2 regions of the Diaphorobacter limosus genome follow, and region 2 is predicted to be linked to the other one. Evidence: predicted binding sites of a transcription regulator. Region 2 holds the regulator's gene; the other holds the start of a gene.

Region 1 (4,012 bases), 1.9 Mb from region 2:
GAAAGCCGCGCACCATGTCCAGCCGCCCCACGGGCAAGGCCGCCAGGCGCTCGCGCAGCGCGGCTTCCAGGGCGTTCTCCCAGCCGGGCTCGATGTGGATGCGGCTCCACAGACCCTGCAGGCCATCCAGCCCATGCCTGGCCAGCCAGGGCTGCAGCTTGCCATCGACCTTCAGCTTTTCCTGCAGCGCCTTGAGAGCCTCCAGGCGTGCCGACAGGTCGGCCTGGCGCGCGGCCTCGTGGTTCACGGTCTGCTGGCGCTGGCGCCGCTCTTCGTCAAGCTGGGGCACGCTGTCCTGCAGCTCCTCCTGGCGCGCGGCGGTCAGTTCGGCGCCCTCCTCGGCCTCTTGTAGTTGCTGGCGCAGGTTCGCCAGGCGCGCCTCGTCGGGCGCGGCCAGGGCGTTCCTGTCGCTGCGCAGGCGTTCATGGCGCACGTCCAACTGGCGGCTTTGCTCGCCCAGGCTGCGCTGCTCGGCGGCCAGCACCTGGATTTGCTGCTGTATCTGCACCACGGCGCTGCGCTGCTGTTCGCTGCGCTGCTGGGCCTGGCGCAGGGCGTCTTCCAGATCCGGCAGCTGCATGGCCTGTTCTTCGACCTGGGCTGCCAGCAGCTCGGCCTGTTCCTCGGCGTTCTCGCCCGCGCCGGCCAGGTGCTCGGCCTCGGCCTCGGCCTCTTCCTTGCGCGCCGACCATTGCTGGATCTGCTCGGCCAACTGCAGCAGGCGCTGCTCCACGCGCTGGCGGCCCTCGACCACGTAGCGGATCTCGGCCTCCAGCTTGCCGACCTCGGCCGTGGCCTCGTACAGCCGGCCCTGGGCCTGGTTGACCTGGTCGCCGGCCTCGTAATGCGCCTGGCGTATGGATTCGAGGTCGGCCTCCACATGGCGCAGGTCGGCCATGCGCGATTCGAGGTCGTTCACGGCCTGCAGACCCTCGGTGCGCACGCGCGCCATCTCGGCTTCAGCGTCGGCGCGCTTCAGGAACCACAGCTGGTGCTGTTTGAGCGTCACGTCGGCCTGCAGCGCGTTGTAGCGCGCCGCCACCTCGGCCTGCTTCTCCAGCTTTTCGAGGTTGGCGTTCAGCTCGCGCAGGATGTCTTCGACGCGTGTCAGGTTCTCGCGCGTGTCGGCCAGGCGGTTCTCGGTCTCGCGCCGGCGTTCCTTGTACTTGGACACGCCCGCGGCCTCTTCGAGGAACAGGCGCAGCTCCTCGGGCCGGCTTTCGATGATGCGGCTGATCGTGCCCTGGCCGATGATGGCGTAGGCGCGCGGCCCCAGGCCCGTGCCCAGGAACACGTCCTGCACGTCGCGCCGGCGCACCGGCTGGTTGTTGATGTAGTAGCTGCTGGTGCCGTCGCGCGTGAGCACGCGCTTGACGGCGATCTCGGTGAACTGGTTCCACTGCCCGCCGGCGCGGTGGTCGTGGTTGTCGAAGACCAGCTCCACGCTGGAGCGGCTGGCGGGCTTGCGGCTCGTGGTGCCGTTGAAGATCACGTCCTGCATGGACTCGCCGCGCAGCTCGCTGGCCTTGGACTCGCCCAGTACCCAGCGCACCGCGTCCATGATGTTGGACTTGCCGCAGCCGTTGGGGCCCACCACGCCCACGAGCTGGCCCGGCAACTGGAAGTGGGTGGGCTCGGCAAACGACTTGAAGCCAGCGAGTTTGATGGAATTGAGACGCACGAATTACCTGTAACACCGCGCCGCTGGCGGGCCCGGCGGTTTAAAGCATGAATGTTACCTGAGGCAGCTGGCAGGCCCTGTCCAGTGCAGGCGCGGGTGGGCATCGTCTATCCGCTGCGGCGCTCACTCTCCATGACTGTCGATTTTTTTTACATATCACCGACGTTTTTGTGCCGAGTTAATACCCACTAATTCCAATTGCAGCGACATCCCTACTTGGCATAAAAAATGCGTGCTTTTTCTGCGCATATCACTAAACATCCCCCTTCGGAGGAATTCCCCATGAAACTCAAGACAGTCCTGCGCGCCTTGGTCTTGTGCTGTGGCTTGGCGGGCATGGCCAGCAGCCATGCCGCGGCAATGTTGTTCGATCATGTGAACGAAAAGAATTCGATCCTGTTTTCCACGACCCAAGATGGCGCCACGTTGTCTGTCACGGTGGACTTCACCCTCACTGCGTGGACGGCTACCAGCGCCACCTTTGCTGTGCATGTCGCGAACGACTCGTCTGGTCCGGGCAAAAACACGCTTACTTCGATCGGCATCGACATAGTCAGCCCCTCAATCACGAAGGCTACGGCCACCGGTGATTGGAAGGGCACCAAGCTCAACACGACGCTCCCCGGTTTCCAGAACGTGGATCTGTGCCTTTATGCCGGCAACAACTGTTCCGGCGGCGGCAACGCGGGTCTCGGTCAATTGAAAGCCGCCGACTTTGTCCTGACCCTGACGACCGCCGGCAACTTTCTGACAAATGGCATCACATTCGAAAACCCTTTTGACGCGAAGTTTCAAAGCGTTGGCAACGGCGGCGGCTCGCATGAATTCGCGGGCTGCATTTCGGGCACACTCAACTGCGGAGGCACGACGAAGCAGGTGCCAGAACCTGCCTCGATCACCCTGGTGGGCCTGGGCCTGCTCGGCGCCGCGCTGGCCCGCCGTCGCAAGCCGGTTTGAGCACCCAGAACTCTAAGCAGTTCTGTCGTCCTCAAAAAGCGCTCATCGAGCGCTTTTGTTTTTTTAGCAAAAATGTCCTGAAACGCCTGTACAACAATGGCATGCAGCTATCAATTATGCATCCGTGACTGCCGTCAGCCGCGCGGCGCAAAGGCAATGATGGCCATGCCGCACAGCGTGACGGCCACGCCCAGCCAGTCCCAGGGGCCGGGGCGTATGCCATCCACCGCCCACAGCCAGGCCAATGCCACGGCCACATAGACGCCGCCGTAGGCCGCATACACACGCCCGGCGGCGGCCGGGTGCAACGTCAGCAGCCAGGCAAACAGGGCCAGGCTGGCGGCGGCCGGCAGCAGCAGCCAGGCGCTGCGCCCCTGGCGCAGCCACAGCCAGGGCAGATAGCAGCCGAGGATCTCGGCCAGCGCCGTGGCCAGGAACAGGGCCAGGGTGGTGACTACCTGCATGACGGGACTGCGCAGGCTTCTGCGCTGGCGGCACTATGGGACATGGGGGCCGACGGCGGCTGCATGTGCCAGCACCAGGTCCTCGAATGCCAGACCCGGCACCGGGCGGCTGAGCAAGTAACCCTGCCAGGCATGACAGCCTGCGCGCTCCAGGAACAGGCGCTGCGCCTCGGTCTCCACCCCTTCGGCCGTCACCTGCAGGCCCAGGCTGGTGCCCAGGGCGACGATGGTGCGGGCGATGGCTGCGTCGTTGGGGTCGGTGAGCACGTCGCGCACAAAGCTCTGGTCGATCTTCAGCTCGTGCAGCGGCAGGCGCTTCAGGTAGGCCAGCGATGAATAGCCGGTGCCAAAGTCGTCCAGCGAAAAGCCCACGCCATAGCCGCGCAGCTGCACCATCTTGGCAATGGTGTCCTCCACGTCCTGCAGCAGCAGGCCCTCGGTGAGCTCCAGGCGCAGGCGCCGCGCATCGGCGCCGGCGCCGGCCAATGCCTCCAGCACCTGGGGTACGAAGCCGGCCTCGTAGAACTGGCGCGGGCTGACGTTCACCGCCACCGTCAGCTGGCCCAGCACTGGGTGCTCCTGCCAGTGCGCCAGCCGCTCGCAGGCCGTGCGCAACACCCATTGGCCCAGGCGCAGGATCAGGCCGCATTGCTCGGCCAGCGGAATGAATTCGGCCGGGGACACGTAGCCCTTGACAGGGTGGCGCCAGCGCAGCAGCGCCTCGGCGCCCGTGATCTGGCCGCGCACCATCTTCGGCTGGTAGAACAGTTCGAACTGGCCACTGTCCAGCCCGGCGCGCATGTCGGCCTCCAGCGCCACGCGCTCGGCCATCTGGGCCTGCATCTGCGGGTCGAAGAAGCGCAGTGCGTCGCGCCCGGCCGCCTTGGCCTCGTACATGGCCATGTCGCTG
Region 2 (4,012 bases):
GGCATTGTTGGCGGGTGCCGTTGGCAACGCCCAGGCGGATGTGGTTGATTTTCAGGACGTGCCTTCGGGCAGCTCCCCCTGTTATGTCGATTTCACCGCCACCTCACTGCAAAGCCGGGGCTATACCTTCACCGGCAACCCCGCAGACCCCTATTTGTATGTCTGCGAATCAGGGGTTGTGCAAAACAATCCATCGGCAGCCCTGGTCAACGCGAATCTCCGATCCGTCGTGACCATGACCAATAGCAGCGGGGCTGCGTTTTCCCTGGAGTCATTTTTTGCGGGTGGCAGAACGGAAGATTTTGACCCGTCGCTGCCCGTGAGCTTGTACAGCGTCGCCACCAGCATCGACATCCTTGGGCACCTCATGGGCGGCGGCACGGTGTTTACCAGTATCACGTTGGACAGCCAGGCCCCCTATGACTGGACGCAGTTCTTCCTGCCGTCATCGTTCACCAACCTGAGTTCGGTGGTGTTCACTGCACAAGGCAACGGTGAGACGCCGGAATTCGTGATCGACGATATCGTGGTCACGTTGCCCCACCAGTCCATTCCCGAGCCGGCATCCCTCGCCTTGCTCGGCGCCGCGCTGGCTGGTATTGGCCTGTTGGGGCGAAAGAAAACCTGACGCGCGTCAGCGTGTCGCCACGGCCTCCAGGGCCTTGCGCACGACATCCGGAATGGGCGCCGGCTTGCGTGCCACGCGGTCGATGAGGACCACGCCGGTCTTGCCGCGAGCCACCTCTCGGCCCGAGGAGACCTCTGTCATGCAGAACACCAGGTCACAGCCGTAGCGGTTGAAGTCCCTCGGCGTCATCTGCACGCGCAGCGTCTCGCCGTGAAAGGCCTCGGACTTGTATTGCGCCAGCATGTCGCCGACCACGATGGCCAGGCCCGCCACATCACCCTCGGTGTAGCCGAGCGACTGGAAGAAGCGCATGCGCGCCTCGGACACCAGGCTCAGCAGCTGGGCGTTGTCCAGATGGCCGCCGTAGTTGACGTGGCTGATATAGACCTGCAACTCGGTGGTGAAGCCGAAGCGTTCGGGCAGGTCGAAGAGGATGCGGGCCATGGGAATCTATGCCTTGTGTCTATAGCGCCTTGCGCAGATTGGCCGGCGCGATCTTCAGCGCCTCGCGGTACTTGGCCACGGTGCGACGCGCGCACTCTATGCCCTGCTCCTTGAGCATCTCCGCGATCTGGTTGTCCGACAACGGTTTCTTCACATCCTCGGCGGCGACGAACTGCTTGATCAGCGCGCGCACCGCGGTGCTCGACGCGTTGCCGCCGGTCTCGGTGCCCAGGCCGGAGCCAAAGAAGTACTTCAACTCGAACGTACCCTGCGGCGTGGCCATGTACTTGGCACTGGTCACGCGGCTGATGGTGGACTCGTGCAGGCCCAGCTCGTCGGCGATCTCGCGCAGCACCAGCGGCCGCATGGCCAGCTCGCCATGCACGAAAAAGCTCTTTTGCCGCTCGACGATGGCGCGCGATACACGCAAGATAGTGTCAAATCGCTGCTGTATGTTCTTGATGAACCAGCGTGCCTCCTGCAGCCGGGACTGCAGCGCCTGGTGCCCGTCGCCGCCGCGCGCACCACGCAGGGCGCTGGCATAGATCTCGTGCACGCGCAGGCGCGGCATGACGTCGGGGTTGAGCTGCACGCTGAAGTCCTGCTGCGCGCCGCGTCCGGTTTTTTTCACGATGACATCGGGCGCGATGACGTTGCGCTCCACGTCGGCAAAGCGCCGGCCCGGGCGCGGCTCCAGGCGCGCGATCAGCGCCATGGCGGCACGCGTGTCGTCGTCGCTGCTGCCTGTGGCCTGGGCCAGGCGGCGCAGGTCGCGCCGCGCCAGCAGATCCAGCGGCTGGCTGCAGATGGCGAGCGCGGTCTGAATCACCGCCGGGTCGCCCTCTTCGTCGCGGTTCATGGCGTGCAGCTGTAGCGTCAGGCATTCGGCCAGGTCGCGCGCGCCCACGCCGGTCGGCTCCAGGTTTTGCAGCAGGCGCAGGGCCACAGTGAAGCGGTGCACCAGCTCTTCGAGCTGCTCGGGGTCGTCGGCCCCCGCCAGGCTGGCCGCCAGGGATTCCAGCGGCTCGTCCAGGTAGCCATCGTCGTTCAGCGACTCGATGAGAAAGCGCAGCGCCGCCATGTCGACATCGGACAGGCGCAGTGACAATGCCTGGCGATGCAGGAAATCGGTCAGGGATTCGTGGCTGCGCGCCAGCTCGCTGACCTCGGTGTCGTCACCGTCATGCGCGCCGCTGGCGGGCGCGATTCCGTCGCTGCCCCATTCGCCGTCTTCCACCGCCGCATCCATGCTGCCGTCACCGTCCCAGTCACTGGGCTCGGCAACCGCTGAGGTTTCGGCATCATTTTCGGCTCCAGCGCCCTCTGCATCAGCGCTAGCAGCTTCTGAATATGTAGCATTGTCAATCGGTTGCTGCGCTTCATGGATCTCAGGCTCATGCGTCCCATCGTCGGACGCCAGCTCCAGAAACGGGTTGTCATCGAGCATCTGCTCGACTTCCTGCGCCAGCTCCAGGGTGGACAGCTGCAGCAGGCGAATCGATTGCTGCAACTGCGGCGTAAGCGCCAGATGCTGCGAAACGCGCAGTGACAGGCCGGGCTTCATGGCCGCCCTCCTTGCATCTGGATGCTGCGCCTGCTCACCACGCTCACATGCGGAAATGCTCACCCAGGTACACCCGGCGCACTTCCGCGTTGTCCACAATGTCCGACGGCGTGCCCTGGGCGAGTACATGGCCGTCGCTGATGATGAAGGCGTGGTCGCAGATGCCCAGCGTCTCGCGCACGTTGTGGTCGGTGATCAAGACGCCAATGCCGCGCTCTTTCAGGAAGCCGATGATGCGCTGGATCTCGATCACGGCAATGGGATCGATGCCGGCAAAGGGCTCGTCCAGCAGGATGAAGCGCGGCTGCGTGGCCAGCGCCCGGGCGATTTCCACGCGCCGGCGCTCGCCGCCGGACAGGGCCAGCGCCGGCGACTGGCGCAAATGCTCCACGCGCAGTTCCTGCAGCAGGCCGGTGAGCTGTGCCTCGATCTCGGCGCGCGAGAGCGGGCGCCCGGCGGCGTCGGTCTGCAGCTCCAGCACCGCGCGCACGTTGTCTTCCACGTTGAGCTTGCGAAAGATCGAGGCCTCTTGCGGCAGGTAGGACAGGCCCAGGCGCGAACGCCGGTGGATCGGCATGTTGGCCACCGACTGGCCGTCGATGCGGATGTCGCCGCCATCGCTGCGCACCAGGCCCACGATCATGTAGAACGAGGTGGTCTTGCCCGCGCCATTGGGGCCCAGCAGGCCCACCACCTCGCCCTTTTGCACTACCAGGGACACATCCTTGACCACCTTGCGGCTACCGTAGGACTTTTGCAGGTGCAAGGCCTCCAGCCGGCTCGCACCCGCAGGGGAGCTGGGCCCCACGCCCACGGCGCGCTCGTCGCTCACGGCCTGGCTCACTTGGCGCCGCCCAGGCTGGGGGCGGTGCGCAGCGCGGGCGGTTCCCCGCGCACCGGCGCCGCCGCGCCCGATGCCGGCTCCTTGGGCGCCAGCACGGCACGCACGCGCCCGCCCGGCGTGCCCGCCGGGGTGCCGGCCGGAGCCGTCTTTTGCCCATCCACCGTGAACACGTCGGTAAGGTTGTTGTAGACGATGATCGCGCCCTCCAGCTCATCGGTGAGCTGGGCCTCGCGGTAGCGGCGCAGCTCGGCACGGCGCATCAGCTTGACGATGTCGGTACGGCCGTCGTACTCGATGACCTCGCCCTCGCCCTCGACGAACTCATCCGGCGCCCCCGCCAGCGTGTCGCGCTTCTGGCGGAAGAAGGCGCGCTTGCCTGGCTCGGCCGTGACCACGCCATGCTGGAAACCGTCTGGATCCTGGCGCACCTCCAGCTGCGCGCCACGCAGCACGATGGTGCCCTTGGTCATCACCACACGGCCGGTGAACACGCTGGTCTGCTTGAGCTCATCGTGGCGCAGCGCATCGGCCT

What was found. The regulator sigma-54, encoded in region 2, starts transcription at its own class of promoters, with help from an activator protein. The targets are predictions, from matches to a motif close to TGGCANGNAANCTGCTTT.
Region 1: P4826_RS04270 (cistern family PEP-CTERM protein) is a predicted target of sigma-54. The motif match lies at 1,899-1,916, and genes of this name have one in related genera.

What each region holds. Positions count from the first base shown of each region.
Region 1 covers NZ_CP136921.1:873,883-877,894, forward strand. Annotated here, with positions in the region: gene smc (chromosome segregation protein SMC) at 1-1,681, opposite strand, end outside; gene P4826_RS04270 (cistern family PEP-CTERM protein) at 1,964-2,638, shown strand; gene P4826_RS04275 (YnfA family protein) at 2,773-3,102, opposite strand; gene P4826_RS04280 (bifunctional diguanylate cyclase/phosphodiesterase) at 3,136-4,012, opposite strand, start outside.
Region 2 covers NZ_CP136921.1:3,074,897-3,078,908, reverse strand. Annotated here, with positions in the region: gene P4826_RS14730 (PEP-CTERM sorting domain-containing protein) at 1-628, shown strand, start outside; gene P4826_RS14725 (acyl-CoA thioesterase) at 635-1,072, opposite strand; gene P4826_RS14720 (RNA polymerase factor sigma-54) at 1,092-2,636, opposite strand; gene lptB (LPS export ABC transporter ATP-binding protein) at 2,680-3,468, opposite strand; gene lptA (lipopolysaccharide transport periplasmic protein LptA) at 3,477-4,012, opposite strand, start outside.